4 regions of the Pseudoduganella plicata genome follow, and region 1 is predicted to be linked to each of the others. Evidence: predicted binding sites of a transcription regulator. Region 1 holds the regulator's gene; each other region holds the start of a gene.

Region 1 (7,835 bases):
GGTCGAAAGCGAGAACGCGCCACTGACGCTGTTCTTCGAATCGTTCGCCTTCAAGGTTGGCGTGCCGCAGGACGCGGACTACGTGTTCGACGTGCGGGCGATTCCGAACCCGTATTACGATCTGACCTTGCGGCCGCTGAACGGCCGCGATGCGCCTGTGATTGCCTTCCTCGATGCGCAACCGAGCGCGGAAGAGATGTTCCGCGACATCCGCGCGTTCATCGAGAAGTGGCTGCCGTCGTTCAAGAAGGACAACCGCAGCTACCTGACCGTGGCCATCGGCTGCACAGGCGGCCAGCACCGCTCGGTGTACATGGCCGAACGGCTGGCGCAGTATTTCAACGGCGCCGAACGCGTCGTGCTGCGGCACCGCGAGCAGGCCTGATAACGAGAACATGGCACTGGCCAGGTTTTTTTTAGTCCTCACTCGCCGCGCGGCGGCAGCGAACGCGCGGTAACGGCACGCCGCGGATTGCGCCGTCCGGCGCCCGTGCTGGCCGGGCGCAGGTACGGCGCCAGATTTTGCGCGATGCCGGCAAGTTCGGCCTCGGAAAGGGGCAGCTGGCGAAACGCAGCCCAGCCTTCCCGCGGCCGCAGGTTTCGGCCCGATGCCGCGTCCGAGCCATACAGGATGCGGTCGATGCCGATCTGGCGGATGCGTTGCACCAGGTTGGCCGCGTCATGCGGCTTCATGCCGGGCCGCGCCAGCGACGCCACATCGAAATACAGCCGGCGCGTGCGGCGGTCGTGTCGGGCCACCGCTTCGGCCAGCACCGACAATGCGTCGTCCGCCGGCGGGTCGTCGTAGCCCGGACCGCTGCCGGCCATGTGCGCCACCTGCACGACCACGTCCGGCGCGGCGGGCAGCAGCTCGTCCAGGAACACACGCGCCTGCACCGCGCCAAAGGGCCGGTGCTTCGACAATGAGGCTCGCAGGTGGACGACAATGGCCATGCCGTTCCGGTTCGCCGCCGCAAAGACTTCCTTCAGCCGCTGCGCATGCTCGGGCAGTTCGAGTTGCACGTCGGAGTTACCGAAGTGCAGTTTCAGGCCATGCCGCAGATGCGGTGCGGCCGCGCAGCGCGCGATTTCCTCCAGCGCGTAATCCTTCAGCGGGTTGACGCTGCCGAACGCGCGCAGGCGGTCCGGGAACTGTGCGGCCTGCGCGCCATTCCAGTCGTTTTCGGCGCGCACCTTGGTGTATTCGTCATCGATCTTGCGCACCGGGCTGCCGTACACATAGCCTGCCGACAGCAGCACGGCGCGACGGATGCCGGCGCTGTCGAGCAGCGGCACCAGGTCGTTCGCACCGATCACGGGCGGGCCGCCGCCGGAGCCGGTGTCGAGCAGCCGCGCCATCGCGGGGCTGAACAGGTGCTGATGGTGGTCGGCCGCCGGGGCGGGCGTCTCGCTCGCCCATGCCGGCAGCGGCACGGCGGCAGCACAGAGGCATTTCAGCAAATCGCGGCGCTGCATGATCACCTCGTCAGTTAAAGATGGCGCAGCGGATGCGCATGGTCCGGCCAGGCCGGTTCGAACAATTGCGCGACCATGGCATCCGTCACGTCGGCCAGCGCGGGCGGGTTCCAGCGCGGCGCGTTGTCCTTGTCGATGACGAGCGCGCGCACGCCCTCCAGCACTTCGCCGTGCTCGAACGTGCGCCGCACCACGGTGCGCTCCATGCGCAGGCAGTCCGCCACGCCGAGGCGCGCGCCCCGTTTGAGCAGTTCCAGCGTCACGCACATCATCAGCGGCGAGCGCTGTTCCATCGCCCCCAATGCCTGTCGTGCGAACGGGTCGTCATCGTCTCGCAGCGATGCCATGATGTCCGGCACCGAAGCGTGGCCGAAATGGCGCTCGATCAGGGCACGGTGCGCCAGCAATGGACTGTCGCCAGCGCCGGCGCGCAACGGCCGGGCAAAGGTTGCCACCGCTTCGCGCAGGCCGCCGCCGGACGTGGAGCCGATCAGGTCGGACAGCGCGGCCAGCTCGGTGTCGGGCACGTAGTGGTCGGCCAGGCCGACATACAGCGCGTCGGCCGCGCCGATCGTCAGGCCCGTCAGACCGAGATAGACACCCAGGCTGCCGGGCGCGCGCGACAGGAAATGGCTGCCGCCCACATCGGGGAACAGACCGATGTTCACCTCGGGCATCGCCATCTTCGTCCGGTTCGTTACGATGCGCACCGCGCAGCGGGGGCCGCCCTGGGCGATGCCCATGCCGCCGCCCATGACGACGCCGTCCATCAGCGCGATATAGGGTTTCGGGTAGCAGTGGATCAGGTGATTGAGCGCGTATTCTTCCGTGAAAAAATCCTCCAGCAGTGCGCTGCCGCCTTGGGGCGTGGCGCGGCCGGCGTCATGGAAGAAGCGGATATCGCCCCCGGCGCACAGGGCCTTCTCGCTGGTGCTGCGGACAACGACGGCGGCGACGTCATGGTCGTCGCGCCATGCCAGCAAGGCCGCCGTCATCGCCCGCACCATGTCCAGCGACAGCGAATTCAACGCCCGGGGCGATCGAGCGTGATGAAACCGGTACCGTTACCGACGCGGATGTGGACGTGTTCGCTCATGGCAGCAGGAATAGTCAGAGATGCCCCATTCTAGCGCGGCAGACGACAAATATTGCGTTGAAAGCGGGAAGCGGAACGGTGGGGGATTGCGCCCTGATGGATGGCGAGAAAAAACAACGGCTCAGCTTGTGTCGATGTCAGGGCGTGACCCTAGGGGGTCGACACGAACGCGGCAGTGGATGGCGGAGTTGTTGCGCGACCCTGAATGCAGAAGGGCGCTTTCGCGCCCTTTTTCTCTGGAATTACACAGCTGCGTTACGCAGCGGGGATATCGCTTTCGGCCAGGTGCTTGATGGAATCATGATTGTGATTCTGCACTTTGTCCTTGTATTTCATGACCGAGCGGTCCAGCTTATCGATCAGCGTATCGATGGCCGCGTACAGGTCCTGTGCCACGCTTTCCACAAATATGGTCTTGCCCGACATGCGCAGGTTGATCTCTGCTTTCTGGCGCTTCTCTTTCTCGGTGAGGTTATCTACAGTCAGGATGACAGAAACGTCGATCACTTGATCGAAATGTCGTTTCACGCGCTCCAGCTTGTTCTGCACGTATTCGCGGATGGCTGGGGTTACGTCGATATGATGTCCACTGATGGTGAGATTCATACACACTCCTAAAGATGATGTCGCTCTAAGGTTCGTGCGTTGCCCGCCGTGGTAAAAAGCCGGCGGCGCAGAGGAACCCATGCACTACAAGGACTTGCGGAGGCTGACGGGAGGGATTTTCAAGGCTTCGCGATACTTGGCAACAGTGCGTCGCGCAATCACCATGCCCTGTTCTCCCAGCATGTCCGCAATCTTACTGTCGGATAAAGGGTTCTTCGGGTCTTCGGCTCCTGTGAATTGCACGATCAGCGCACGGATCGCAGTCGAGGAAGCTTCCCCACCCGCTTCGGTTGCGACGTGGCTGCCAAAAAAATACTTCAACTCAAACATGCCATGGGGAGTGAGCATATATTTCTGAGTTGTCACCCGAGAGATCGTACTCTCGTGTAGCCCCAGTGTATCAGCTATTTCACGCAACACAAGGGGTCGCATGGCCACCGCGCCATGCGAGAAAAAGTTCTTCTGCCGCTCGACGATGGCCTGTGCGACGCGCAGGATCGTGTCGAAGCGCTGGCGCATATTCTTGATCAGCCACTTCGCTTCCTGCAGCTGCGCGCCCATCTGGCTTTCGCCCTTGCCCTGTTTGAGCAGGCTGGCATACAGCGCGTTCACGCGCAGGCGCGGCATCACGTCGTTGTTCAGCGTGACCACCCAGCCGTTGCGGCCCTTCTTCACAATCACATCCGGTACGACATAGTCTGACACGTCGGACGCATACGCGGCGCCCGGATGGGGGTTGCACTGGCGAATGACGGCCTGTGCTTCGCGCAGGTCTTCGTCGTCGCAATCGAGCGCCTTCTTGAGCTTGTTGAAGTCGCGCTGGGCAAACCAGGCCAGGTGTTTCTCGACAATGCACAGCGCCATCCGGCGCGTCACCAGCGGCACGCCCGGCATCTTGCGGATCTGCAGCGCCAGGCATTCGGACGCGCTGCGGGCGCCGACGCCCACCGGATCGAAGCTCTGCAGCAGCGCCAGCGCCGTGCGCAGCTCTTCCATTTCCACTTCCAGCTCTTCGGGCAGGCGGCCGTGGATCTCGTCCAGGCTCTCTTCCAGGTAGCCGTTTTCGTCCAGCGCGTCGATGATCAGCTCGACAAGCGCCCGGTCGCGCGGCTGTTGCACCGTCACCCGCATCTGCTCCATCAGGTGTTCGCGCAGCGAACAATGGCTCGCTTCCAGTTGCGGCCGCGCGTCGTCGTCGTCCGGCGCCTTGCCGCGGCCCGCGTCGGTCCAGTCGGTATCGCCTTCCGGGCCGCGGTCCGCGTCGGCGCCGTCATACGGTTCTGCCTCTGCGGGGGCCGCCGCGTCGGTTTGCTGGGGCGGGCCTTCGGCCGGTGCCTCGGGCGCGCTCTGCTGGCCGATGGCGCCATCGGCCAGCAGCCGCAGCGAACGGTCGAGCGGATCGTCGAGCCGTTCCAGCAGCGGGTTATCCGTCAGCAGCTGTTCCAGTTCCTGGTGCAGTTCCAGCGTGGACAACTGCAGCAGCCGGATGGACTGCTGCAGCTGTGGTGTCAGCGCCAGGTGCTGCGACGTTCGCAGTTGCAGAGACTGTTTCATGTGCGGTCACATACGGAAGTGTTCACCAAGATACACGCGCCGCACGGATTCGTCGGCAATGATATCGTCCGGCCGGCCCGACGCCAGGACGCTGCCCTGATTGATGATGTACGCCCGGTCGCAGATGCCCAGCGTCTCCCGTACATTGTGGTCCGTGATGAGCACGCCGATACTGCGCTCCTTCAGGAAACGCACGATCCGCTGGATCTCGATCACGGCGATCGGATCGACGCCGGCAAACGGTTCGTCCAGCAACACGAAGCGCGGATTGGTTGCCAGGGCGCGCGCGATCTCGACGCGACGGCGCTCGCCGCCCGACAGCGACAGCGCCGTGTTCTCGCGCAGCTTCTCGATCTGCAGGTCGGCCAGCAGGTTGTTCAGGCGCTCGTCGATCTGCGCCTTTGTCAGGGCCTTGCCGTCGACCTTCTGGATTTCCAGGACGGCGCGGATATTTTCCTCCACCGTCAGCTTGCGGAACACCGACGCTTCCTGCGGCAGGTAGGACAGCCCCAGGTTGGCGCGCTTGTGGATCGGCAGGCTGGAGATGTCGGTGCCGCTGATGTCGATGGTGCCCGCGTCGGACGCGACCAGGCCGACGATCATGTAGAACGACGTCGTCTTGCCCGCGCCGTTCGGCCCCAGCAGGCCCACCACTTCGCCGCAGGCTACCTGCAGCGACACGTCGTGCACCACCTGGCGCTTGCCGTAGCTCTTTTGCAGGCCGCGCACGATCAGCGTGCTGCCGCAGTTTTCCGGGGTCACGTCCGCCATTATTTCCCCGCGGCCGGTGTCGAGGCCGGAGCCGGCTCCGTGCGTTTCGGCTGGATCACCATCGTGCCACGGCCCGCGCCGGGCTTGTTGGTGCCGGCGTCCGTATTGCGCACGCTGAAGTATTCCTTGCGGCTGTCATAGGAGATGAACTCGCCTTCGACTTCGTCGCTCGGCTTCTTGCCTTCCAGCCGGCGGATCTTCGCCTTCGAATACAGCTTCACCAGCTCGGCCTTCTCGTCGTATTCCATCCGTTCGGCTTCGCCTTCCATCCACTGGTCGCCTTCGCCGTCGCGCTTCTGGCGGAAGGAGACCTTGCGCGCGCCGCCCGTCAGCGTGGCAAGCTGGTAGCCGTCCGGCGTGTAGGTGACGACGGCCTTGTCGGCCTTCATCGACAGCGTGCCGCGGGTCAGCGTGACGTCGCCCGTGAACGTGTACACCTGCTTGACGTCGTCGGCATCGAGCGTGCCGTAGTTGATCACCGTCTTCTGGTACGAGTCGGCCTTTTCGGCGACGGCATGTCCTGCCAGTCCCGCCATCCCCGCCAGCAGTGCCGCCGTCAGTATGAGTTTCTTCATTGATTGAATCCTATTTGGTCTGTTGCCCGCGCGGTGGATACACGATGGTGCCGCGACCGGTCAATTGCAACTGCCGCGTGGCGTTGTTGGCGCGCATGGCCGTGCCGGTGGCGGTGGCGTTCCCCAGCTGCAGGCGCACGGGCTGGTTCGTTTCCATCCGGTCCTCCTCGGGGAAAATCGTCAGCGACTGCGTGGCCAGATGCATTTCCTGCGAGTTGGCCGACGCGGCGCGGTCGATGCGCACGTTCTCCATCAGCGTCACGCGCGTGTTGTCCTGGTCCACGCGCGCGCGCTCGGCATGGATGTCCATCGGCTCGCGCTCGCCCGACAGGCTGCGCACGACGGGCTTGACGATGTCCGACGAATCGTCCACCGGCCGGTGCGTCAGCTTGTCGCCCGAGATGATGTAGCTGGGCTGCCCCGTCTTTGTCATCCGCACGAACGAAAAATTTTCGACGATGTAATCGGGCTCGTTGACCTTGAGGCCGCCCTGCAGCTCGTCGCCGCCGCGGTTCATCATCTCGACCAGCCAGAAACTGCCGAACGCACCGAACAGGCCGAGCACGAGGCCGACGGACAGGCGGTAGCGGTGGGCGGTCCTTTGATTGCGCATCGTGACTCCTAGATCAGGAACTGGGCCATGGTCTTGTCATAAAGCCCCTGCGCGCGCAGCACGAACTCGCATACTTCGCGCACGGCGCCGCGGCCGCCATGATTGGCCGCGATGTAATGGGCGCGCGCCAGCACTTCCTGGCGCCCGTTCGGCACGGCCACGGCAAAGCCCACGCGCGACAGGATCGGCAGGTCGACGACATCGTCGCCGATGAAGCCCACCTGGTCGGCCGTCAGGCCCAGTTGCGCCAGCAGCGCGTTGAACGGTGTCAGCTTGTCGTGGCCGCCCTGGTGCACGTGATCGATGCCAAGGTCCCTCGCCCGCGCCGTCACTTGCGGCGAACGGCGTGCACTGATGATGGCCGTCTGGATGCCCGCTTCCTGCAGCAGCTTGATGCCCAGGCCATCCTGCACGTTGAACGTCTTGAACGCTTCGCCATCTGCGCCGTAATGCAGGCTGCCGTCGGTCAGCACGCCGTCCACGTCGAAAATCATCAGGCGGACACCGGCCGCCCGTTGCACGTTCTGCATGTCGATCGGCCGCTTCATGAGATCGTCCGCCATCAGATCACCTTCGCCCGCGTCAGGTCGTGGATGTGCAGCGCGCCGGCCAGCCGGCCGTCGTCGTCGACGACCAGCATCTGGTTGATGCGGTACTGTTCCATGATGGCGACGGCATCGACGGCCAGCTTGTCCGGCCCGATCGTGCGCGGATTGGCATGCATCACATCCTTGATGATCACCTTGCTGAAGTCCTGCACCTTGTCGATCATCCGGCGCAAATCGCCGTCGGTAAACACGCCCACCGGACGGTAGTCTGCATCCACCACGGCCGTCATGCCCATCCCCTTCTGCGTGATCTGCATCAGCGCCTCGGGAAGTGCCGTTTCGGTTGTCACGGCGGGAATCGCGTCACCGCTGCGCATCACATCGCGCACGTGGGTCAGCAGGCGCCGGCCCAGCGCGCCGCCAGGGTGCGAGCGGGCGAAGTCTTCTTCCTTGAAGCCGCGCAGGTCCAGCAACGCGACGGCAATCGCATCGCCCAGCGCCAGCGTGACGGTCGTCGATGCCGTGGGCGCCAGGTTCATCGGGCATGCTTCCTTGGCGACCGACACGTCCAGATGCACGTCCGCCAGCTTCGCCAG
Region 2 (7,835 bases), 1.2 Mb from region 1:
TCCGCGGCCAGCAGGCGAGCCGCCTGGCCGGCTTTTTCCTGCGCGACGGCGTTGGCGGCTTCCTGCTCGGCGGCGTGTTCCGTCAACAGGGTCAATTCGCGCATTTCGGCATCGTTGCGGGCCTGCACCGCTTCTGCGGCGGCGCGCTGCTGCGCTGCCTGTTCGCCGGCGATGACGGTGGCGCGCTGGTGTTCTTCCGCATCCAGGCGGGCGGCCTCGGCGGCGGCCTGCTCGGCGGCACGGCGCAGGCGGGCCTGTTCCGTCGCCACGGCTTCCGCTTCGACGCGGGCGCGGGTTTCCAGCTCGGCCTGCTGCTCGGCCTGCAGGCGGCCCTGGGCGACGACGTACAGTTCGCGGTCGGCATCGAGCCGTGCTTCCGTTGCGGCCATGATGCGGGCATCGGCATCGCGGCGGGCCTGCGCGTTGTTGGCGGCCATCGTTTCCAGGCGCTCGCGGTGCTGGGCGGCATCGCGGATCTCTTTTTCGGTCTGCAGGCGCATGTGCAGCGACATGGCCGCGCTGCGGTCGGACTCGGCCTTCGCCAGCGCAATCGCTTCACGTTCCTGCTCCAGGTGAGCCAGCGCACGGGCTTCCTCGGCGGCGCGCACTTCGGCGGCGGCGCGGTTGAAGGCCGATTCCAGCGCGACCTGGTCGGCGCGCTCGCGCTGGCGCGTCGCTTCCAGCGCTTCGGCCTCCACTTCGACAAGCTGCTGCGCCGTCCGGCGCGCGCCGTAGGCCTGACGCTCGCGCTCGCGCGCCAGCGTTGCCATGCGCGCATCGGCGCTGGCGATGCCGACGACCTCTTCCTTCGCGGCCTGCACGGCGGCGACCCGCTCGGCCGCCTGCATGCGCGCCGCTTCGGTGTGCTTTTTCAGCTCGTCGGCGGCGCGCGACGCCTGCTCGGCCAGTTGCGCTTCCGCTTCCATTTGCTCGGCGGCGCGGCGGCGGCTTTCCTCTTCGGCGCGGGCGCGTGCCTCGGCGGCTTGGCGGATCTGGTTGTCCGCTTCCACGCGGGCGCGCAGTTCCGCCGTTTCCTGTTTTACCGCTTCCAGCCGTGCCACGCTGGCCTGGGCCGCGGCGCGCAGGCTTTCCAGGCGCTCGCGGTTGGCGGCAATCGAGTCCTCGGCAGCTTGTGCGTTCTGCAGTGCGACGGCAGCCGCGGCCGTGTCCATCGCGGCCCGGTCTTCCGCCAGCGAACGGGCACGCGCTTCGGCGTGAGCGCGGTTCTCGGCGGCGCACGCGGCCTTCGCCTCCGCTTCCACGCGGGCGATGGCCTGCTGGATGGCACGCATTTCCATGGCGGCACGGTTCGGCTTGCCGTCGTCGTCCATGGCCGCGACGACCTCGAATGCCTCGTCTTCCGGCAGAGCAGCGGAGTAGTCAGCTTGGAGCGATGGTGCCAGTTGTGCGTGCATGGGGTTCTCGTGAATGGATTTCCGAGTTCCCATTATCAGGCTCGTCCGCAGACGCCAAGCGGGCGAGCAGAACGGGTTTTCCCGCCCAATTCACGGATTGGGCGGCGCCGCGGCATTGTCAGCCCGGCATCAGGCGGCCCACAGCGGGGGCTCGTCCATCAGCGCCACCTGTTCGCGCAATTCGAGGATGCGGTCCTGCCAATAACGTTGGGTGTTAAACCACGGGAAGGCGGCCGGGAACGCGGGATCGTCCCAGCGCCGCGCCAGCCAGGCGGCGTAATGCATCAGCCGCAGCGTGCGCAGCGCTTCCACCAGATGCAACTGGCGCGCATCGAACTCGCAGAAGTCCTCGTAGCCGGCCAGGATGTCGGACAGCTGGCGCACCATGTCGCCCCGCTCGCCCGACAGCATCATCCACAGGTCCTGCACCGCCGGTCCCATGCGTGCATCGTCGAAGTCGACAAAGTGCGGGCCCGCGTCGGTCCACAGCACGTTGCCGCCGTGGCAGTCGCCGTGCAGGCGCAACAGCGTCACGTCGCCGGCCCGGTCATGGCAGCGACGCACGCCGTCGAGTGCCTGGTCGGCGATAGTGCGATACGCGTCCACCAGTTCCGGGGGAATGAAGCCCTGTGCCAGCAGGTAGTCGCGCGATTCGACGCCGAACGTCTGTACGTCCAGCGCAGGGCGTTCGGCAAAGGGCCGCGCGGTGCCGACGGCATGGATGCGGCCGATGAAGCGGCCGGTCCACTCCAGCACGTCGCGACGATCCAGTTCCGGCGCCCGGCCGCCATGGCGTTCGAACACGGCGAAGCGATAGCCCTCGAACTCGTGCAGCGTGCGGCCGTCCAGGATCTGCGCCGGCACCACGGGAATTTCCTTGTCCTGCAGTTCCGCCATGAATGCGTGTTCTTCCAGGATGGCGGCATCGCTCCACCGCCCCGGACGATAGAATTTCGCGACCACGGGCTTGCCGTCCTCGATGCCCACCTGATACACGCGGTTTTCGTAGCTGTTCAGCGCCAGCAGGCGGCCGTCGCCGTGCAGGCCCACGCTGGCAAGTGCGTCCAGCACCCGGTCCGGGTCCAGGGCGGCGAATGGATGTAGGGTAGTGTCGTCTGGCTGCGTCATGTCGCCATTGTAAGGCGCAGGGCGTATACTGTCGGATTACTTTGAACAGAACAGAGCACATCATGCAACTCGACCAGCCCCTCTCCGAAAAAGATTTCGACGAACTGGATCAATTCCTGCTGGGCGACCGCAGCCCGGAAGACTCGATGACGATGGACCACCTGCACGGCTACCTGACGGCCATCGCCATCGGGCCGGAAACCGTCATGCCGTCCGAATGGCTGCCGCGCGTGTGGGGCGAAGATGGCAAGCAGGCGCCGAAATTCAAGAACGGCAAGGAAGAAGAGCGCATCGTCAACCTGATCATGCGCTTCATGAACGAAGTGCTGGTGACGTTCGAAGTGGCGCCGAAGGAATTCGAGCCGCTGTTCGTCGAGCACGAACACGAGGGCCAGACGCTGATCGACGCGGAAGCGTGGTGCTGGGGCTTCTGGGAAGGGATGGAACTGCGCCCTGGCTCGTGGGACGAGATCTTCGATTCGGAGATTGGCGACCTGATGCGCCCGATCTACCTGCTGGGCGCCGACGAGATCAAGGAAGAAGAGCTGCCGGAAGTGGAAGACCCGGTCAAGGCGCACAAGCTGGCGCTGGAGATCGAGGCCAACCTGCCGGCAATCCACAAGTTCTGGGTACCGCGCAGCAAGGCGCCCGTCGGCACCGTCAAGCGCGACGAGCCGAAGGTCGGCCGCAACGACGACTGCCCTTGCGGCAGCGGCAAGAAATTCAAGAAGTGCTGCGGCGCGGAACAGTAAGCCGCGCTCGGAAACACCAATCGCCTGAAAAGGCGCCTGCCTGTGCCCGGGGCAGGCGCCTCCCCACCTCAGCCGCGCCGGCGCCGCGCCGCCACGCCGGCCAGCACCAGCCCGGCCGCCAGCATCGAGTACGTCGTCGGTTCCGGCACCGGTGTCACCGTCCAGTTCAGCCTGACCGCGGGTCCCATCCCGCAGTGGTTCGACGGCTCGCACCACTCGCTCAGCGGGATGGGGTCCTGGCTGTCGAACGCGAAGCCGGCGCTCAATAATCCGCCGTTGGAGAAGTTATCGAACGCCGTGATGGTGAACACGTACGTGCCCGCTTCCAGCCCGAACAGGCCGAAGCCGGAATCGTATTTGGTCTGCCCTGGGCCGACCCAGGGTGCGTCGTCGTTTTCCGCCAGGCGCACGTCATCGCGCCAGATGGCGACGATGGGATCGAAGTTCGTGCCGTCCTGGTAGGAATCTGTCCAGGCCAGCAGGTTGGCCGATTGCATCAGTGTGATCGTGTGGTAGACGACATCGTTGTGATAGGCGATCTGGGCCTCGAAGGAATCCGCATGCGCCAGGCACGCGGCGCTGGCGCACAGGATGGCAATGGCGGACTTGCAGAGGTGTTTCATAAGCGCTCCCGTTGTTGAGGTGGTGAATGACTGCGCAGTCACTTTTGCAACAACCGTGCCACGTCCAGGCAGCTGGTCCAAGTACTTGAAAAGTTGGGAGAATTCCTACGGCACTATCAGCCAGGCCGACACCGCTGTAAGATTTGGCGACTGTCCGGGGACCGCTTCCCACTGCCGGCCCCTCGGCACGTGTCCGGCAGGGCCAGCAGGCTGAGTTCAGCCGCGTCGGCGCCGTGCCGCCGCGCCGGCCAGCGCCAGCCCGGCCGCCAGCATCGCCCACGTGGTGGGTTCAGGCACGGGCGTCACCGCCCAGTTCAGCCGGACAAATTCGCCCGGATTGCAGACGCCGGCCGGCTCGCACCAGTTGGCCAGCACAATTGGCGTCTCGCCGTCGCGCAGGAAGCCCGCGCCCAGCGTGGTGCCCAGCGCGAAGTTGTCATAGGCGCTGATGGTAAACAGGTACGAGCCCGGTGTCAGGCCGTAGGCGATGAAGCCGGCGTCGTAGATGCCCTGCTCGCCCGGACGGATGGAGTCGTTGTCATCATTGGACGCCACCAGCACGCCTTCGCGCCACAGCGACACGATCGGATCGAAGTTGGCAGGGTCGGCGGGATCGAGTCCGTACGAATCGGTCCACGCCGTCAGGCCCCCCGATTGCTCGAGGATAAAGCTGTGGTAGATGACGTCGTTGTGGAACGAGATGTGGCTGTCGAGGAAGTCCGCGCTGGCGGTGGACGCGGCAAGCGCGCACACCGCGGCGGCGGCCAATTTGCTGAAGAGTTTCATTGCAAGCCTCCGGGTTGGGTGAAGAACAGGTTGTACTGCGCAGCCAACTCTGCAACACCCGTGCCATGCGGCCAAGTCATTGATTCGATTGGCTCACCTGCTCCGAGGCAATCCCGATCGAACCCGACTGTCAACACCTGCGACGGCATGCGCAGCCGCAAAGTCCGCATACCCGCTGCTTGCCGTCGTCGCGCGCTTACAGCTTGATGAAGTGCTCGCGGTAATACTTCAGCTCTTCGATCGATTCGAGGATGTCGGCCAATGCCGTATGCTTCTGCGCCTTCTTGAACCCGGAAACGACGGCCGGATTCCAGCGGCGGCACAGTTCCTTCAGCGTCGACACGTCGACATTACGGTAGTGGAAGAACGCTTCCAGCTTCGGCATGTAGCGCACCATGAAACGGCGGTCCTGGCCGATCGTGTTGCCGCACATCGGCGACTTGCCGGCGGGGACCCACTGCTTCATGAAGGCGATCAGTTCCGCCTCGGCCTGCTCTTCCGTCACCGTGGATGCCTTGACCTTGTCGATCAGGCCCGAGCGCCCGTGCGTCCCCTTGTTCCAGGAATCCATCGCATCGAGGGTCGCATCGGACTGGTGGATGACCATCACGGGACCTTCGGCCAGCACGTTCAGGTGCATGTCGGTGACGACGATGGCCACCTCGATGATGCGGTCGGTGTCGGGCTCCAGGCCCGTCATTTCCATATCGACCCAGACCAGGTTCATTTCATTCGGACGCTGAGCGGCTTGCTGCGGCGCGGTAGTTTCGTTCTCTTGTGACATAATTATCTCTTGGCCTAAACAGAGCGCCATTTTCTCACAGGCATAGAATGTATTCACACGCGTTTTCGATTTTGTTTGCCGGCTTCCTTGTCGCCATGCTGGCGGTGCGCTTCTGGCTCGCGTCGCGCCAGATCCGCCACGTGCTGGCCCAATGCGACGCCGTGCCGGCGGAGTTCAGCGAAAAGATCTCGCTGGAAGCACACCGCAAGGCGGCCGACTACACCGTGGCCCGCACCAAGTTCGGCATCGTCACGATGTTCGTCAACGCGGCCGTGCTGGTGGGCTTCACGCTGCTGGGCGGCCTGCAGTGGCTCTCGACACAGGTGTTCGGCGCTACCGGTGGCGGCATGGCGTATCAGCTCGGCCTGATCGTCGCCTTCGCGCTGATCTCCGGCGCCATCGACGTGCCGTTCGATTACTACCGCCAGTTCCGCCTGGAGGCGCGCTTCGGCTTCAACAAGATGTCGCCGGGCCTGTTCTTTGCCGACATGGTCAAGGGCGTGCTGCTGGGCGCCGCACTGGGCCTGCCGCTGCTGTGGGTCGTGCTCAAGCTGATGGAGAGCGCAGGCGCGCTGTGGTGGCTCTACACATGGCTGGTGTGGAGCGGCTTCCAGCTGCTGGTGATGGTGCTCTACCCCACCGTGATCGCGCCGCTGTTCAACAAGTTCACGCCGCTCCAGGACGAGTCGCTGAAGGCGCGCATCGAGGGCCTGATGGGGCGGGTGGGCTTTGCGTCGAAAGGCCTGTTCGTCATGGACGGCTCGAAGCGCAGCGCCCACGGCAACGCCTACTTCTCCGGCTTCGGCGCCAACAAGCGCATCGTGTTCTTCGATACGCTGCTGGCGCGCCTGGCGCCGCAGGAAATCGAAGCGGTGCTGGCGCACGAGCTGGGCCACTTCAAGCTCAAACACATCGTCAAGCGCATCGCGATGATGTTCGCCCTGTCGCTGGCGTTCCTCGCTTTGCTCGGCTGGCTGAAGAACCAGGTCTGGTTCTACACGGGCCTGGGCGTGTCCCCGCTGATCGTCCCCGGCCAGAGCAACGACGCGCTGGCGCTGATCCTGTTCATGCTGGTGCTGCCCGTGTTCACGTTCCTGTTCTCGCCGCTGGCCTCGCTCGGCTCGCGCAAGCATGAGTTCGAGGCCGATGCCTTTGCCGCGCGCCATGCGGACAAGGCGCATCTCGTCGCCGCGCTCGTCAAGCTGTACGAGGACAATGCCTCGACCCTGACGCCCGATCCGCTGCACTCGGCGTTCTACGATTCCCACCCGCCGGCCTCGATCCGCATCCGGCACCTGAACATGGCGGTCCAATGAAGGCAACACAGAAGAGCGGCATCGTCATCGCCGCACACGGCCGCCATTACCTGGCCGACGTCGAGGGCAGCCACGTGCAGTGCGTCACGCGCGGCAAGAAGACCAATGTGGCCGTGGGCGACATCGTCGACGTGACGGCCACCTCGCCCGACCAGGCGGTGATCGATAAAATCCAGGAGCGCAGGACACTGCTGTACCGCTCGGACCAGTACAAGTCGAAGCTGCTGGCGGCGAACGTCACGCAGCTGTTCATCGTCGTGGCCACCGAACCCAGCTTCTCTGACGACCTCGTATCGCGCGCCACCGTGGCAGCGGAGGCGGCCGGCATCACCGTGCGGCTGATCCTGAACAAGGTGGACGTGCAGGACGGCCTGGAAGCGGCGCGCACGCGCCTGAAAGTGTACGAGGCGATGGACTATCCGGTGCACGAAGTCTCGGCCGCCGCCGCCCCGGAGCATGCGATCGCCACGCTGGCGCCGCTGCTGCAGGGACAGTCGACGATCCTGATCGGCCAGTCCGGCATGGGCAAGTCGACGCTGATCAACCTGCTGGTGCCGGATGCGGACATCGCCACCCGCGAGATCTCCGCCAAGCTCGATACCGGCAAGCACACGACGACGTTTACGCGCCTGTATCATCTGGACGGCGGCGCCAGCGTCATCGATTCTCCCGGCTTCCAGGAGTTCGGCCTGTACCACCTGTCCGAAGGCATGCTGGAACGGGCCTTCCGCGATTTCCAGCCTTACCTGGGCGGCTGCAAATACTACAATTGCCGCCATCTCGTCGAACCGCAATGCGCCATCCTGGACGCCCTCGCCGCCGGCAAGATCGCGCCGCTGCGGCATGAGCTGTACGGCCAGCTGCTGCACGAATCCGCGCAAACCCTTTACTAGCCTGACCACCGTTCCGGGGCCTGCCATGCAGATGTTCGCGCTTGAGACCGACGTAGCACACTGGGAGCTGGCCCTGCTGCCGCTGCGGGGTCCCGCTCGGCTGCCGGTGCTGCTGCCGCTGGCCTGGCACCTGCGCCA
Region 3 (7,835 bases), 1.1 Mb from region 1:
CGACAGATCGAAGCTCAGGGTGCGTTCGTACTCGGCATCCTTGAGGGCGTCGGCCCACAGGCCCGTCTTCTTCGCGTACAGCTCGACCAGCGCGACCAGTTCCTCGTCGCGGCCCGTCAGGCGCAGGTACTTCGTCGTCTGTTCGTCGATGTAGAACATCGCCGCCGTGGCGCCGAATTCCGGCGCCATGTTCGAGATCGTGGCGCGGTCGCCCAGCGTCAGCGCCGTGGCGCCTTCGCCGAAGAACTCCAGGTAGGCCGATACCACCTTCTGCTTGCGCAGGAATTCCGTCAGCGCCAGCACGATGTCGGTGGCCGTGATGCCCGGCTGCGGACGGCCCGTCAGCTGCACGCCGACGATGTCGGGCAGGCGCATCCAGGAGGCGCGGCCCAGCATCACCGTTTCCGCCTCCAGCCCGCCCACGCCGACGGCGATGACGCCCAGCGCATCGACCATCGGCGTATGGGAGTCGGTGCCGACCAGCGTGTCCGGGTAGGCCACGCCATTCTCCACCTGGATCACCGGCGACATCCGCTCCAGGTTGATCTGGTGCAGGATGCCGTTCCCCGGCGGGATCACGTCCACGTTGCGGAACGCCTTCTTGGTCCAGTCGATGAAGTGGAAGCGGTCCTCGTTGCGGCGGTCCTCGATGGCGCGGTTCTTCTCGAACGCCTGCGGATCGAACCCGCCGCATTCGACGGCCAGCGAATGGTCGACGACCAGCTGCGTCGGCACCACCGGATTGACGAGGGCCGGATCGCCACCCTGCTCCGCGATGGCGTCGCGCAGGCCGGCCAGGTCGACGAGAGCGGTCTGGCCCAGGATGTCATGGCAGACGACGCGGGCCGGGAACCACGGGAAATCCAGGTCGCGCTTGCGGCCGACGATCTGCTGCAGCGAAGCCGTCAGCTGGGTCGCGTCGCAGCGGCGGCACAGGTTCTCCGCCAGCACGCGCGACGTGTAGGGCAGCTTGTCGTAAGCGCCCGCTTCGATCGCCTCGACGGCGGCGCGCGCATCGAAGTAATCGAGACTGGTACCGGCCAGCGGCGTGCGGTACGCGCTGTTCATTGCGATAGTCATGCCAATGCCTCTTACTTCCGGTCCGCAAGCGGCACGAACTGCAGATCCTCGGGACCGACATAGTTCGCGCTTGGGCGGATGATCTTGTTGTCGATGCGCTGTTCGATGACGTGCGCGGCCCAGCCGGACGTGCGCGAGATGACGAACAGCGGCGTGAACATGGCCGTCGGCACGCCCATCATGTGGTACGACACGGCGGAGAACCAGTCCAGGTTCGGGAACATCTTCTTGATGTCCCACATGACCGTTTCCAGGCGCTCGGCGATATCGAACATCTTCATCGAGCCGCCTTCCTGGGACAGCTTGCGCGCCACTTCCTTGATCACCTTGTTGCGCGGGTCGGAGATCGTGTAGACGGGGTGGCCGAAGCCGATGACGACTTCCTTGTTCGCCACGCGGGCGCGGATGTCGCTTTCCGCCTCGTCGGCGTTTTCGTAGCGCTTCTGGATTTCCAGCGCCACCTCGTTGGCGCCGCCGTGCTTCGGTCCGCGCAGCGCGCCGATGGCGCCCGTGATGGCCGAGTGCATGTCCGAGCCCGTGCCGGCGATGACGCGGGCCGTGAAGGTGGACGCGTTGAACTCGTGTTCCGCGTACAGGATCAGCGACGTGTGCATCGCCTTGACCCAGCTATCGCGGGGCGGGTGGCCGTGCAGCAGGTGCAGGAAGTGGCCGCCGATACTGTCGTCGTCCGTCTCGACCTCGATGCGCTTGCCGTTATGGCTGTAGTGGTACCAGTACAGCAGCATCGAGCCGAACGACGCCATCAGGCGGTCGGCGATGTCGCGCGCGCCGGCGATATTGTGGTCGTCCTTTTCCGGCAGCGTGCAGCCCAGCGTGGAGACGCCCGTGCGCATCACGTCCATCGGGTGGGCGCCGGCCGGCAGCGCTTCCAGCGCCGTTTTCACGGCCTGCGGCAGGCCGCGCAGCGAACGCAGTTTGGCCTTGTAGCCGCGCAGTTCGCCGCTGTTGGGCAGCTTGCCGTGCACCAGCAGGTAGGCGATTTCCTCGAACTCGCAGCTGTCGGCCACGTCCAGGATGTCGTAGCCGCGATAGTGCAGGTCGTTGCCCGTCTTGCCGACGCTGCACAGCGCGGTGTTCCCCGCGGCGACGCCGGACAGGGCGACGGATTTCTTGGGCTTGAAGGTGGTGGCTTCGGTCATCTCGATGGTCTCCTTATTTTTTTGCGGCCTGGAACAGCGCGTCGAGCTTCTGTTCAAAGGCGTGGTAGTTGATGCGGTCGTACAGTTCCTCGCGCGTCTGCATGGTGTCCAGCACGGCCTTCTGGGAGCCGTCGCGACGGATTGCGCCGTAGACGTTTTCGGCCGCCTTGTTCATCGCGCGGAAGGCGGACAGCGGGTACAGCACGAGGCCCACGTCCGCCGTCTTCAGTTCTTCCACGGTGAACAGCGGCGTCGAGCCGAATTCCGTGATGTTGGCCAGCACCGGCACCTTGACGGCGTCCACGAAGCGCTTGTACATCGACAGCTCCGTCATCGCTTCCGGGAAGATCATGTCGGCCCCGGCTTCGACGCAGGCGATGGCGCGCTCCAGCGCGGCGTCCATCCCTTCCACCGCCAGCGCGTCCGTGCGCGCCATGATGACGAAGTTCTCGTCCGTGCGGGCGTCGACGGCGGCCTTGATGCGGTCGACCATCTCTGCCTTGCTGACGATCTCCTTGCCGGGCCGGTGGCCGCAGCGCTTGGCGCCCACCTGGTCCTCGATGTGCATGGCGCCGGCGCCGGCCTTGATCAGCGACTTGACGGTACGCGCCACGTTGAAGGCGGAGGCGCCGAAGCCCGTGTCGACATCGACCAGCAGCGGCAGATCGCAGACGTCGGTGATGCGGCGCACGTCGATCAGCACGTCCTCGAGACCCGAGATGCCGAGATCGGGCAGGCCGAGCGACCCGGCCGCGACACCGCCGCCGGACAGGTAGATGGCGCGAAAGCCCGCACGCTGGGCCAGCAGGGCGTGGTTGGCATTGATGGCGCCCACGACTTGCAGCGGCGCTTCTTCACGGACGGCCTGACGAAACGCAGCGCCGGCGGAGAGTTGACTCATGATGACCTTTCAATGGTGGCTACGGCAAATGATGCTTTTTCTATTGCAAGGGGCGTGCCACCGGCGCCAAGCGTGCGAAATCAAGCACTTGCAACGTTTCGTTCACTCTGTAGACGTTTCATTGTGAAACATTGAAACAGCACTGCAATATAATGTGAAACATGGCCCATCCCTCTCTCCTGCCCGATCCGGACAAGCCCGTCATCTGGACGGTCTCCGTCTCGCGTCTGGCTGAGCTGTTCCGCGACATCACGCTGGAATACGACGCGCTGGCGACCATCGAGCCGATCAACCTCGGGTTCGACGACGCTGTGCGCCACATCCGCGAGCGCCTGGTGACGGAGCGCTGCGACGCCGTCATTTCGGCCGGCTCGAACGCGGCATACCTGAAGAGCCGCCTGTCCGTGCCTGTCGTCGTGGCCAAGGCATCCGGCTACGACATGATGGGTGCGCTGGCGCGGGCCCGCCGGGCCGCCGGCGGCGGTGCGATTGCCGTCGTCACCTACGGCTCGCCGGTGGCGGACCTGGCGCAGTTCGCCGACACGTTCGGCATCGACGTTCTGCAGCAGACTTACGCCACCGAGCAGGATGCGCGTGCCCGCATCGCCGATCTGAAAGCGGCGGGCGTGCGCGCCGTCGTCGGCGCGGGGCTGGTAACGGACCTGGCCGAGCAGGCGGGGTTGACGGGCGTGTTCGTTTATTCGGCCGCGTCGATCCGGCAGGCGTTCGACGATGCGCTGGAGATCGCGCGCCTGGGCCAGCTGGAGGCGCAGCGCCACCGCGGGCGCGGGCCCGCCACCACGGACACGCGGCGCGCCCGCCATGGCGTGGCCGACCTGCGCGGCCAGTCCGCCGCGATGGAGAAGGTGCGCCAGGCCGTCGTGCTGTATGCCCGCTCGCCGGCGACGGTGCTGATCCAGGGCGAGACGGGCAGCGGCAAGGAACTGGTGGCGCAGGCCATTCATCGGGAAAGCCCGCGCGGCAGCCGGGCCAGGGCGCCGTTCGTCGCCGTCAATTGCGGGGCGATTGCCGAATCGCTGCTGGAATCGGAACTGTTCGGGCATGAGGAAGGCGCGTTCACGGGTGCGCGCCGTGGCGGCCACGCGGGCCTGTTCGAAGCGGCCAACCACGGTACGCTGTTCCTCGACGAGATCGGCGAGATGCCGCTGGCGCTGCAAACGCGGCTGCTGCGCGTGCTGGAGGAGCGCGAAGTGATGCGCGTGGGCGGCACCCGGCCGGTGCCGGTGGACGTGCGCATCGTCAGCGCCACGCACTGCGACCTGGAAACGCGCGTGCGCGAAGGCCGCTTCCGCGCCGACCTGTTTTACCGACTGGCCGTGCTGCGCCTGGCCCTGCCGCCGCTGCGCCAGCGCCCGGACGACGTCGTGCCGCTGGCCGAATGGTCGCTGCGCAATGCGCTGGCGGCGCTGGGCGCCCGGTCGTCGCCCAACCTCTCCGCGGAACTGGCAGCCTGCGGCGCACTGCTGCGACGCTACCCGTGGCCGGGCAACGTGCGCGAGCTGCGCAACCTGGCCGAGCGTCTGGCGCTGTTCCTGGCCGCCGAGCCGCTGCAGGCGCTGACAGCCGCGTTCGTGCTGGAGGTGGCACCGGAGCTGGCGCAGGCGGACGTTGCATCCGCAGCCACCGCGCCGGACCGGGAGAGCGTCGCCGCCGTACTGCGCCGTTTTGACGGCCAGCGCGACGCGGCGGCAGCCTACCTGGGCATCAGCCGCACGACGCTGTGGCGCCGGCTGCGCAAGGAGGAAACCGGCGCGTGACGCCGGTGCATGACCGGGCCTGCCATTTGCCGCCGGTCTGTCAATAATTCAGCGCCGGGATGGGCTGCGCCTGATACCGGCGCACCGGCGACTCGGCGATTTTCTTCTTCAGCATCTCCAGCGCCGTTTCCAGCTGGCGGTCTTCGCCCTTGAACGTGGCGTTGGGCAGGTTGTCCACTTCCACGTCCGGCACGACGCCCACGCCCTCGATCAGCCAGACGCCCTTGTCGGTGTCGAACTGGCCCATCTCCGCCACCCGCACCATGCCGTTGTCGGCCAGGCGGTTACGGTCGCTCAGCCAGACGCCGGCGCCCGCCGTACGCTTGCCCACCAGCGGACCCAGTCCCAGCGCCTTGACGCCGGCGGCGAATGTCTCCCCATCCGAGTACGTCAGCTCGTCGACCAGCACGACCAGGTGGCCGCGGAACGTGTTCTGCATGTTCGGCGACGTCTGGCCGACCGGCGTCGTCCAGAATGCCCACGCCTTGCGCAGCAGCTTCTCGATGATCCAGCTGTCGATATTGCCGCCGCGGTTGCGCCGCACGTCGATGATCAGGCCGTCGCGGTTGACGTTGGCGTAGAAGTCGCGGGCAAAGGCGGCGATGTCGTCGCTGCCCATCGCGCGCAGGTGCAGGTAGCCGACGCGGCCGTCCGATGCCTGCGCGACGCGTTCGGCCCGGCCCTGCTCCCAGTCGCTGTACTGCAGCGCGGCCTGCCGTGCCATCGTCACGGGCAGCGCAATGACGGCGCGTGCGGCGCCTTTCGCCGGCTGCACGTTCAGCAGCACCTGGCGGTCGGCCTGGTTCAGCAGCAGGTCGGAGATGTCGCGCGCTTCCAGGACCGACTTGCCGTTGACGGCCGTGATCACGTCGCCCTCGCGCACGTCCACGTCGGCCTGCGCCAGCGGCGAGCGTTCGCCCGGCAGCTCGCTCTCGCTGCGGTAGACGCGGTCGACGCGATACCCGGTACTGGTCCGCGCCAGCACGCCACCCAGGCCGGCGGGCGTGCCTTCCGGCGCGCTCTTGCGGATGTCGCCCGGCGCCACCTGCGAGTGCAGCGCGCCCACTTCGGCCACCATCATGCCGAGGATGTCGTTCAGTTCCGCGCGGTCCGTCACGCGCTCGACCAGCGGCAGGTATTTGTCGCGCACGCCGACCCAGCTCACGCCGCGCATCTTGACGTCGTACAGGAAGTCGCGGTGCATGCGCCAGGCATCGTTGAACATCTGCTTCCATTCCTGGCGCGGGTTCGACACGATGCTCCAGTCGTCCACCTTCACTCTGGCCTTGCTGGTATCGGCCGGCGCCTTGGCGCCCGCTTCCACGATCAGCATGTCGCCCGGATTGCCGTTGCCCGTCCTGTAGTACAGGTGCTTGCGGTCGGCCGACAGGTCGAAGTCGCGCACGTTGGCGGCGAACGTCTCGGGCTTGGGCTCCGTGCGGGCGATGGCCAGCGTACGCAGTGCCGGGCGGTTGTCTGCGCCATCGGCATCGATGAAGTACAGGCGCTTGTCGTCCACCGCCAGCTTGCGGTAGTTGCCGGGCGCGAGCGGCACTTCGAACAGCCGCTGCGCCAGCCCGGCGTAGACGACACCCGGCAACGCCGGCTTTGGCGGCGGCACGGGTTTGGTTTCCTTGGCCTGCCTGCCATCCTTGGCCTTGTCGGCCGCCAGCTTGTCCACCGCCTTCTCGACCGCCTTCTCCGCCGCCGTCTCCTCCGGGCTTTCGGGCGGCTTGACGGCCGCCTTGCTCAATTCGTCGTCCGGCTTGAACGGGAAGCGGTTCCCGGGCTGCAGCGCCAGCGCGAAGATGCCCGTGCGCTTGTCGAATACCGGACCCATATTGCGGTCGCCCCACGGCGAGCCGTTGCTCAGCTTGAAGTGGCGCGCCGACAGGAAGTACAGCCAGCGCCCATCCGGCGAAAAAGCGGGATCGCCCGACGTGTAGCGGTCCGACGTGACGAACAGCAGCTCCTTTGTCGCGACATTGACCATGCCGATCTGGTCGCGCTGCTCGCTGCTGGCGCTGCGCACGAACGCGATGTTGCGGCTGTCCGGCGACCAGACCACGTTGTCGTGCTGGTCGATGCCGGCCTTGCCGGCGTCGTCGATCAGCGTGTTCTCGCGCGTCTTCAGGTCGAGCAGCCAGAAGCGGCCCTTCTTGTCCGTGTGGCCCAGCCAGCGCCCGTCCGGTGACGGATACAGTGCCCAGCGGTGGTTGTTGCCGTCCTTGGTGAGCTGCTCGCCGTGGCCCGAGCCATCGCTGGCGAAGCGCCAGATCTCGTTCTCGCCCGTGGTGTCGACGATCGCGTACACCCACTTCTCGTCGGCGGAAAAAATGGCGTCGCGGGCGCGGGCGCCTTCCGGCACGGCGATCTCGACGCGGCGCTGGCTGCCCGTGCCGGCGATGCTGACCCTTCCACGCGCCGTCAGCACGATGCGTTCTTCCTTGCCCGAAAGCTGCACGTTCGTCAGCGTCTCCAGCGGCGAGCGGATCAGGCGGGTGCGCTGCTGGTCGAAGTCGGAGACGAGGCTGATGTTGAGCTGCTGCGCGCTGCGTTTTGCCAGGTCGTACACGTGCAGGTCCGCGCCCAGCTGGTAGGCGACGCGGCCGTCGCCCAGCGTAGCGTTGCGCACGTCCCAGTCCTTGTACGTGGTGAGCTGGCGCACGTCGCTGCCGTCGGGCGCGGCCGTCCAAAGGTTGTCCGTACCGCCGCGGTCGCTGACGAAATACAACCGGCCCTGCCACCACATGGGGCGCTTGTTGTTGGCGGCGTCGCCCGGGAACACGGGACGCGCTTCCGCCTTGCCGTCCAGCTCGAAGCGCCACAGCTGCGCATGCGCGCCGCCGCGGTAGCGGCGCACGTTGTCGTTGGTCAGCACGAGGCCGTAACGGGTGAAGTACAGCGTCTTGCCCG
Region 4 (7,835 bases), 1.2 Mb from region 1:
GGGATGCCCCGGCCGGATACAAGATCCTGTCGGCCAAGCACAGCCAGGCGGCTTTCCTGCGCGGACTAAGCACTGCTGAGTTGTCGATCACCGGTGACTTCCAGGAAGTCATGTGGTTCCAGGGCTTGACCGCATTTCTGCAACCTCCGAAGGTGATAGCTCCTTACGACCGCACGGCGTTTCACGCTCCAGCGACATCAATCGCAGAGCGGGAAAAATGAAAGCTTTCATCATTGAACGCTATGGTAAAAAGGAAATCGGCCGGATCGCCGATATGCCGGAGCCAGCACTGCAGGACGATGGTGTCCTGGTCGAGATTCACGCAGCTGCAGTCAATGTTCTCGACCTCAAGATCAGACGCGGCGAATTCAAGCTCATCCTGCCGTACCGCATGCCGGCGATACTGGGCCACGACGTCGCCGGCAAGGTAATCAGGGTCGGCTCGCGCGTTCAGCGCTTCAAGCCGGGCGACGCCGTCTATGCGCGGCCGGAGGATTTGCGGATTGGCACGTTCGCAGAAAAAATCGCCATCAAGGAAAGCTCGTTGGCACATAAACCAGCGAACCTGACGATGGAAGAGGCCGCTTCTGTGCCACTCGTTGCCCTGACAGCCTGGCAGGTTCTCGTCGAAGTTGCCAAGTTGCAAAAGGGGCAAAGAGTCTTCATCCAGGCCGGTTCCGGGGGCGTGGGCGCGATTGCGATCCAGTTGGCAAAACATCTCGGCGCATTTGTTGCCACGACTACTAGCACCGGCAACGTCGCCTGGGTCAAGGCCCTCGGCGCCGATCTGGTCATCGATTACAAAAAGCAGGACTTCGAGTCAGTGCTGCAGGATTACGACCTGGTGCTCAACAGCCAAGGCAATAACGAGCTGGAAAAGTCGTTACGGATACTCAGGCGAGGTGGCCACCTGGTATCGATTTCCGGCCCACCGACGCCAGCGTTCGCTGTGAAGCGGGGGTTGGCTTGGCCATTGAAGCAGGTGCTACGCCTGTTAAGTTTTGGCATCAGGCACAAGGCCAGGCAGTCCGGCATCACTTACACGTTTTTATTTATGCGCGCTGACGGCGACCAGCTGCAAAAGATGACATCGTTGCTCGAATCAGGTGCGTTAAAGCCGGTCGTTGATTGTGTATTTCCTTTTGCGGAAACCGCGGAGGCCTTAGCGTATGTGGCTGCCGGCCGGACCAAGGGAAAGATCGTCATCAAAGTCCGATAATGCGACCCGTTGTTATGAAAATCCTAGCGATGGACAATGCCAGGCTCGGACGCTGATTTCCTCAGCCTGGTGTGGGAGTACAAGCTGGTGAGCAACGCCGCCGTCGCCAGGATGTACCGGGCCCGCATCAGCTGGACGGACAGCAACTGGTCGGTCCCGGAGGTGAAGTATTTCGTTTAGCGGCAGGGATGCAAGTCGTCGCTGAAATTCAGCAGGGTCAACGCACTGTCCTGGAATATTTGACTTCACCCGTGAAGAATCTTTGGCCAGTGATAAATACTCATCTCCCAACCCGGCATTGATCGCCGAAAGGTGGGCCGCCGCGTCAACGATTCCGCAGCCCTGACGGGAATCCGGTTTGTCCTCCAGCCGGGGCTACCTTGGGAGTACCTGCCGCGTGAGCCCGGGGTGCTAATGCACGCGCATCCGACTGCCAGTCGAGTTATCACTGACAAAGTTGCAAAAGCGTCACGCCCGATCACCCCTGTGAATCGCGCCACAGCCGAGGTTGTACGATCACATCGCTCGCGCAGGCCTGTCCGGTGTGCTACACTTTTGTAGTTTTATGCAGCACCGCGGGTGCGGTGGTTGTCCGTAGAAGCTGCGGCAACGTACTTTTCTGTACATGGCTGCTTACTAATTTGGCCGCGCAAGCGGCATCGGTCTTTATGTCCCTGTCAAATCCTGTCTCACGTCGTGCGCTGCGCCATACGCGCGCCATAGACATCCAGGCGTTCGCGCGCGAGGATGGCTTGTGGGACCTTGACGCCCATATTACCGACATCAAAGAGAACGACACCCTGCTGGCTTCCGGCCTGCGTCCTGGCGGACAACCGCTGCACGACCTGTCGCTGCGCATTACCGTGGACAGGCAACTGACCATCGTCGACGCCGAAGCGGTCTCGGACGCCGTCCCGTACGCGGGCTATTGCGACATCATCGGTCCCGCCTACAAGGCGCTGATCGGCCTGAACCTGATGCGCGGCTTCCGGCACGAGCTGAAAGCGCGACTGGCGGGCATCGCCGGCTGCACCCACCTGACGGAGCTGGCGCAGATCCTGCCGACCGCCGCCGTCCAGGCGTTCGCCAACGATGTGTGGCCCACGTACGACGCGGCCACCGCCGCCCAGCCCAAAGAGAAACCTTTTCAACTCGACAAATGCCACGCGCTGCGCACCGACGGCGGGGCCGTTGCCGAGTTTTACCCCCGCTGGGTGGCGAAGGCCGCCAATACAGCTCAGGTGCGCACGACTGAAACAGCCGTACCATCGACTCCGCAAGACCATTAGTATCACTAACCATTCAAATCTGTATCAGAAGGGAAGCCAGCATGAAAATCCATGAGTATCAAGGCAAAGAGATCCTCCGAAAATTCGGAGTGACGGTTCCGCGCGGCATTCCGTGCATGACCGTGGAAGAGGCGGTGAAAGCTGCCGAAACGCTGGGCGGCCCGGTCTGGGTGGTGAAGGCGCAGATCCACGCCGGTGGCCGTGGTAAAGGCGGTGGTGTCAAGGTTGCCAAGTCGCTGGAGCAGGTCAAGGAATACTCGGAACAGATCATGGGCATGCAGCTGATCACGCACCAGACCGGTCCTGAAGGCCAGAAGGTCCGTCGCCTGATGATCGAAGAAGGCGCCGACATCAAGAAGGAACTGTACGTTTCGTTGGTGACGGACCGCGTTTCGCAGCGCGTCGTGCTGATGGCTTCCTCCGAAGGCGGCATGGACATTGAAGAAGTGGCCGAGTCCCACCCTGAGAAGATCCACAACGTGATCATCGATCCGGCCGTGGGCCTGACCGACGCGGATGCCGACGACGTCGCCCGCAAGATCGGTGTGCCGGAAGCGTCGATCGCCGATGCGCGCGCCAACCTGCAAGGCCTGTACAAGGCGTACTGGGACACCGACGCATCGCTGGCTGAAATCAACCCGCTGATCCTGACCGGCGACGGTAAAGTCATCGCCCTGGACGCGAAGTTCAACTTCGACGCCAACGCGCTGTTCCGTCACCCTGAAATCGTCGCCTACCGCGACCTGGACGAAGAAGATCCAGCCGAAGTCGAAGCCTCGAAGTTCGACCTGGCCTACATCTCCCTGGACGGCAATATCGGCTGCCTGGTCAACGGCGCCGGCCTGGCCATGGCCACGATGGACACCATCAAGCTGTTCGGCGGCGAGCCTGCCAACTTCCTGGACGTCGGCGGTGGCGCCACGGCCGAGAAAGTGACCGAAGCGTTCAAGATCATGCTGAAGAACCCAGGCCTGAAAGCCATCCTGGTGAACATCTTCGGCGGCATCATGCGTTGCGACGTGATCGCCGAAGGCGTCATCACGGCATCGAAAGCCGTCTCCCTGCAGGTCCCGCTGGTCGTGCGCATGAAGGGCACGAACGAAGACCTGGGCAAGAAGATGCTGGCCGAATCCGGCCTACCGATCATCGCCGCCGATACGATGGAAGACGCAGCCAAGAGCGTTGTCGCCGCTGCTGCCGGTCAAGCTTAATTAAGGAATCAACATGTCTATTCTGATCAACAAAGACACCAAAGTCATCACCCAGGGCATCACCGGCAAGACCGGCCAGTTCCACACCCGCATGTGCCGCGACTATGCAAACGGCAAAGAAGCCTTCGTGGCAGGCGTGAACCCGAAGAAAGCCGGCGAAGACTTCGAAGGCATTCCAATCTTCGGTTCCGTGAAAGAAGCCGCATCGGAAACGGGTGCGACCGTGTCCGTGATCTACGTGCCGCCAGCAGGCGCTGCCGCCGCGATCTGGGAAGCCGTCGAAGCCGAGCTGGAACTGGCGATCTGCATCACCGAAGGCATTCCAGTGCGTGACATGATGGAAATCAAGGATCGCATGGCCAAAGCCGGTTCCAAGACCCTGCTGCTGGGCCCGAACTGCCCAGGCCTGATCACGCCGGACGAGATCAAGATCGGCATCATGCCAGGTCACATCCACAAGAAGGGCCGTATCGGCGTCGTGTCCCGTTCGGGCACGCTGACGTACGAAGCCGTCGGTCAGCTGACCGCGCTGGGCCTGGGCCAATCGTCGGCAGTCGGCATCGGCGGCGACCCGATCAACGGTCTGAAGCACATCGACGTAATGCGCATGTTCAACGACGATCCTGATACCGACGCGGTCATCATGATCGGCGAAATCGGCGGTCCGGACGAAGCCAACGCCGCCCGTTGGATCAAGGACAACATGAAGAAGCCGGTCGTTGGCTTCATCGCCGGTGTCACCGCTCCTCCGGGCAAGCGCATGGGCCACGCCGGCGCGCTGATCTCCGGTGGCGCCGACACGGCACAAGCCAAGCTGGAAATCATGGAAGCCTGCGGCATCACCGTGACGAAGAACCCGTCGGAAATGGCACGCCTGCTGAAGGCAATGCTGTAATCCACGGTTTCATCGGATAATACGGGGGCGCAAGCCCCCGTTTTTCATTTGGAGGACAGTGTTGGCGAAGATCCTGATATCGCGCGACGGCGTCCTGGAGCAGACGCTACAGCTCAGCAAGGAACGCATGGCGATCGGACGGGGCCGCCATAACGACATCGTCCTGGAACACCCCACCGTCAGCGGCGAGCACGCCGTCATCACGACGATCCTGGACGACTCGTTCCTCGAAGACCTGTACAGCACGAACGGCACGTTCGTGAACGGCCACCGCGTCGGCAAGCATTACCTGCAACATAATGACGTCATCAAGCTGGCCAAATACCGCATCGAATTCGTCGCCGACGGCATCCGTCCGCTCACCGGCGCGGCGCTGTCGCCCGCCGTCCCGCATCCTGCCACCCCCGCTCTGCCAGCGGCCGTCATCGAAGTGCTCAACGGCAGCAATGCCGGCAAGCGGCTGGCGCTGACGAAAGCGCAGACCAGCCTGGGGCGCAGCGGCATCCAGGTCGTCATCATCAGCCGCGGCAGCTTGGGCTACGCGGCCACCCACACCGAAGGCGAACGCGAGGCACTATTGAACGGCGCGCCACTCGGTCGCGCCCCACAGCCGCTGGCCGATGGCGACGTGCTGGACCTGTCCGGCACGCGGATGGCGTTCCGGTTGGCCTGACAAAATCCGTCATGTGACGATTTGCGAACGCTGATGTGACAATTAGTGGGCATCGGCCTGACAAAAAACGTCAGCCCGACGGCGAAAATGGGTGGAATATTGCGCTGTTCACCACGGAAGGAGACAAAACTGGCTGGCACACGGATTGCTGTATGTAACGCAGTAGCCCGAGTGTTTCACCCCGATTCGTCTTTAACCGAAGGAGCAGCAAATGAAATCCATGAAAACGCTGAAGCAGCAAGCCCAGGCCGGCTTCACGCTGATCGAACTGATGATTGTCGTCGCTATTATCGGCATCCTGGCCGCCGTCGCGATTCCGCAGTACAGCAACTACACCATCAAGGCCAAGGTCGCCAATGCGCTGTCCGCCGCCGATGCGCTGAAGACGGCCGTGGCTGTTTGCGCGCAGGAAGCCGGTAACGTTCTGACGAACTGCACCACGGGCACGGCAGGTTCGAATATCCCGGCATTCACGGCAACCAAGGAAGTCGCTTCCGCCACGGTTACCGGCGGCACGATCGTCCTGACCTTGGCCAGCGGGATCGGCACCGGTGTGGACGGCTCCACCATCACGTTTGTCCCGACGCCTGGCGAAACCGCGTTGACGTGGAATACCACGACGAACGCAACCAACACCACCGCGATCGCCGCCATCACGAAGAACAACCTGACCACCGGCAGCTAAGCTGTCCTGGCGGAAGGAGAACCGGGCTGCGGCCCGGTTTTTTATTGCGGCGCCGCTTGGGCGCCCGCCGCCAACGCCTCCAGAATGGCATACCCTGCCGTCACCCGCGCCGGAATCGGATAGTTCTTGTTCGCCAGCATGACGATGCCGATCTTCTGCACCGGCACGAACGCCACGTAAGCACCGAAGCCGCCCGTCGAGCCCGTCTTGTTGAACAACGTCGGCGTGGTCGACATGGCGGGCGTCGTCACAGCGCGAGCACGATGGCGATCCCAGATTATGCTCTCGGAATTCCCCTCCAGCAGCGTCTGCAACTTGACGGGGTATGCATACTGCTCCCACCCGAGGCCCTGCGTCATGCCGCCGACCCGGAAGTAGCCGATGTGCGTGGCTTCCACCGCGCGCCGCATGGCCGGATCGAGCTGCTGCGGCATCATATTGGCCTGTACGAAGCGCAGCAGATCCGCGGCGGTCGTCCGGACGCCGTACGTGACCGCGCTGAACGGTTCGCCTGTGAAATGCACGGGCTTGCCGTCCCGGTAGCCCCAGGCATAGTTCGGCCGCACGCTGTCGGGCAGATTGACATAGCTGGACGTCATGCCGAACGCAGGGAACAGCAGGCGCTCGACGGCATCGGCATAATCATTCCCAAGCGCACGCGCCGTCAGATGGCCGAACAGGCCCAGGCTGGGATTGGAATACTCCCGAACAGCGCCCGGCCGTGCCGCCGGCTTCCAGTCGCGGTAGTAGCGCAGCGGCTCCGGATCGGTCAGCTCGTCGGGGAACTGCAGCGGCAAGCCGCCCGGCGTGTAGGTGCCCAGGTGCAGCAGGGTGGCCTTGTCGATGGCGCTGCCTTGGAGGGCCGGCCAGTAGCGACTCGGGTGATCCGTCAGCGCCAGTTTGCCCTGGGCCTGCGCGTATGCGGCCAGTGTGGCGGCAAACGTCTTGCTGACGGAGCCGACTTCAAACACCGTGCGCTCGTCCACGGCCTTGTTCCCGGCGCGCGAGGCCAGCCCGTAGTTGAAGACGGCGGACTGGCCGTCGACGGTGACGGCGACCGCCATGCCCGGCACATCATGCTCGGCCATCAAGGGCTGGATGGTGTTATCGACAATGGCGCGCAGGGCCGCCGCGTCGGGCGCGGCCGAGGCGGCCAGCGGAAGGAAGAGCAGGGCGGCAGGGCAGAGGCTGCCGATGGTTGGCCGCGTGGTCAAAGGCGTTCTTTGTCTGGAGGAGAATCCGCCAGCTTATCGGAAACGCAATGCTGCAACAACAACGACGTCAGACGATCTTCTGGCGGTCCGCGATCAGCGCTTCGTAGGTAAGATTCTGCAGCATCAGGTAGTGCGCATGGTCGAGGTCGATAAACTGCAGCCCGTACGAGAACAGCGGCGGCAGGTTCGGTCCCGGCGCCTTGGCTGTGCCGGCATTGCGGATGATGGCCTTTGTCGTAATCATGACCTCGCGATTGCCGGGCTGCGTGATCAGCGTGAACTTCAGCGCAACTTCGCCCGTATCCTGAGCCAGCTGTTGTGCGGTCTCCACCAGCGCGCCCGACACGCTCAGGTTGACGATAAAGACGCGCTGCTCGATCTCCGCGCTGCCCTTGAGCTGCGCGGGAATGTCGACCTTGACGCGCATGGCCGTGCGCAGGTTCGTGCCCTGGATCTGGTCGGGGAACGTCACATGGGCGTAATACAGCGGACGCTGGAACACGCGCTGCACGACGCACGAGAACGAACACACGTTCACGCCGGAGAACACACGCAACGTCAGCTTGTCGCCCTCGTTCAGCGCGATGGGTGCGCCGTTCTCGAACGGGATCTTGACGATCAGGTACTCATCGCGCACCCAGCCGATCAC

The links. The regulator sigma-54, encoded in region 1, starts transcription at its own class of promoters, with help from an activator protein. The targets are predictions, from matches to a motif close to TGGCANGNAANCTGCTTT.
Region 2: the regulator sigma-54 is predicted to act here: its motif matches at 4,753-4,770, upstream of E1742_RS26470 (DVUA0089 family protein).
Region 3: the regulator sigma-54 is predicted to act here: its motif matches at 3,184-3,201, upstream of prpB (methylisocitrate lyase).
Region 4: the regulator sigma-54 is predicted to act here: its motif matches at 5,422-5,439, upstream of E1742_RS13415 (pilin).

What each region holds. Positions count from the first base shown of each region.
Region 1 is NZ_CP038026.1:4,294,983-4,302,817, reverse strand. Features, by position in the region: gene rapZ (RNase adapter RapZ) at 1-385, shown strand, start outside; gene E1742_RS18945 (amidohydrolase family protein) at 424-1,476, opposite strand; partial or broken gene E1742_RS18940 (enoyl-CoA hydratase/isomerase family protein) at 1,491-2,572, opposite strand; gene hpf (ribosome hibernation-promoting factor, HPF/YfiA family) at 2,828-3,178, opposite strand; gene E1742_RS18930 (RNA polymerase factor sigma-54) at 3,263-4,732, opposite strand; gene lptB (LPS export ABC transporter ATP-binding protein) at 4,739-5,503, opposite strand; gene lptA (lipopolysaccharide transport periplasmic protein LptA) at 5,503-6,078, opposite strand; gene lptC (LPS export ABC transporter periplasmic protein LptC) at 6,089-6,691, opposite strand; gene E1742_RS18910 (KdsC family phosphatase) at 6,700-7,254, opposite strand; gene E1742_RS18905 (KpsF/GutQ family sugar-phosphate isomerase) at 7,254-7,835, opposite strand, start outside.
Region 2 is NZ_CP038026.1:5,445,989-5,453,823, reverse strand. Features, by position in the region: gene E1742_RS24020 (coiled-coil domain-containing protein) at 1-1,415, opposite strand, end outside; gene E1742_RS24015 (serine/threonine protein kinase) at 1,545-2,543, opposite strand; gene E1742_RS24010 (UPF0149 family protein) at 2,606-3,295, shown strand; gene E1742_RS24005 (DVUA0089 family protein) at 3,364-3,918, opposite strand; gene E1742_RS26470 (DVUA0089 family protein) at 4,135-4,704, opposite strand; gene orn (oligoribonuclease) at 4,901-5,488, opposite strand; gene E1742_RS23990 (M48 family metallopeptidase) at 5,536-6,804, shown strand; gene rsgA (ribosome small subunit-dependent GTPase A) at 6,801-7,697, shown strand; gene E1742_RS23980 (ATP-binding protein) at 7,723-7,835, shown strand, end outside.
Region 3 is NZ_CP038026.1:5,362,349-5,370,183, reverse strand. Features, by position in the region: gene acnD (Fe/S-dependent 2-methylisocitrate dehydratase AcnD) at 1-1,068, opposite strand, end outside; gene prpC (bifunctional 2-methylcitrate synthase/citrate synthase) at 1,092-2,240, opposite strand; gene prpB (methylisocitrate lyase) at 2,254-3,141, opposite strand; gene prpR (propionate catabolism operon regulatory protein PrpR) at 3,303-4,919, shown strand; gene E1742_RS23645 (S41 family peptidase) at 4,960-7,835, opposite strand, start outside.
Region 4 is NZ_CP038026.1:3,073,546-3,081,380, reverse strand. Features, by position in the region: gene E1742_RS13455 (helicase) at 1-221, shown strand, start outside; gene E1742_RS13450 (NADP-dependent oxidoreductase) at 218-1,219, shown strand; gene E1742_RS26175 (hypothetical protein) at 1,256-1,399, shown strand; gene E1742_RS13435 (DUF2889 domain-containing protein) at 1,888-2,508, shown strand; gene sucC (ADP-forming succinate--CoA ligase subunit beta) at 2,550-3,719, shown strand; gene sucD (succinate--CoA ligase subunit alpha) at 3,733-4,614, shown strand; gene E1742_RS13420 (FHA domain-containing protein) at 4,676-5,287, shown strand; gene E1742_RS13415 (pilin) at 5,499-5,972, shown strand; gene ampC (class C beta-lactamase) at 6,014-7,186, opposite strand; gene E1742_RS13405 (flagellar brake protein) at 7,254-7,835, opposite strand, start outside.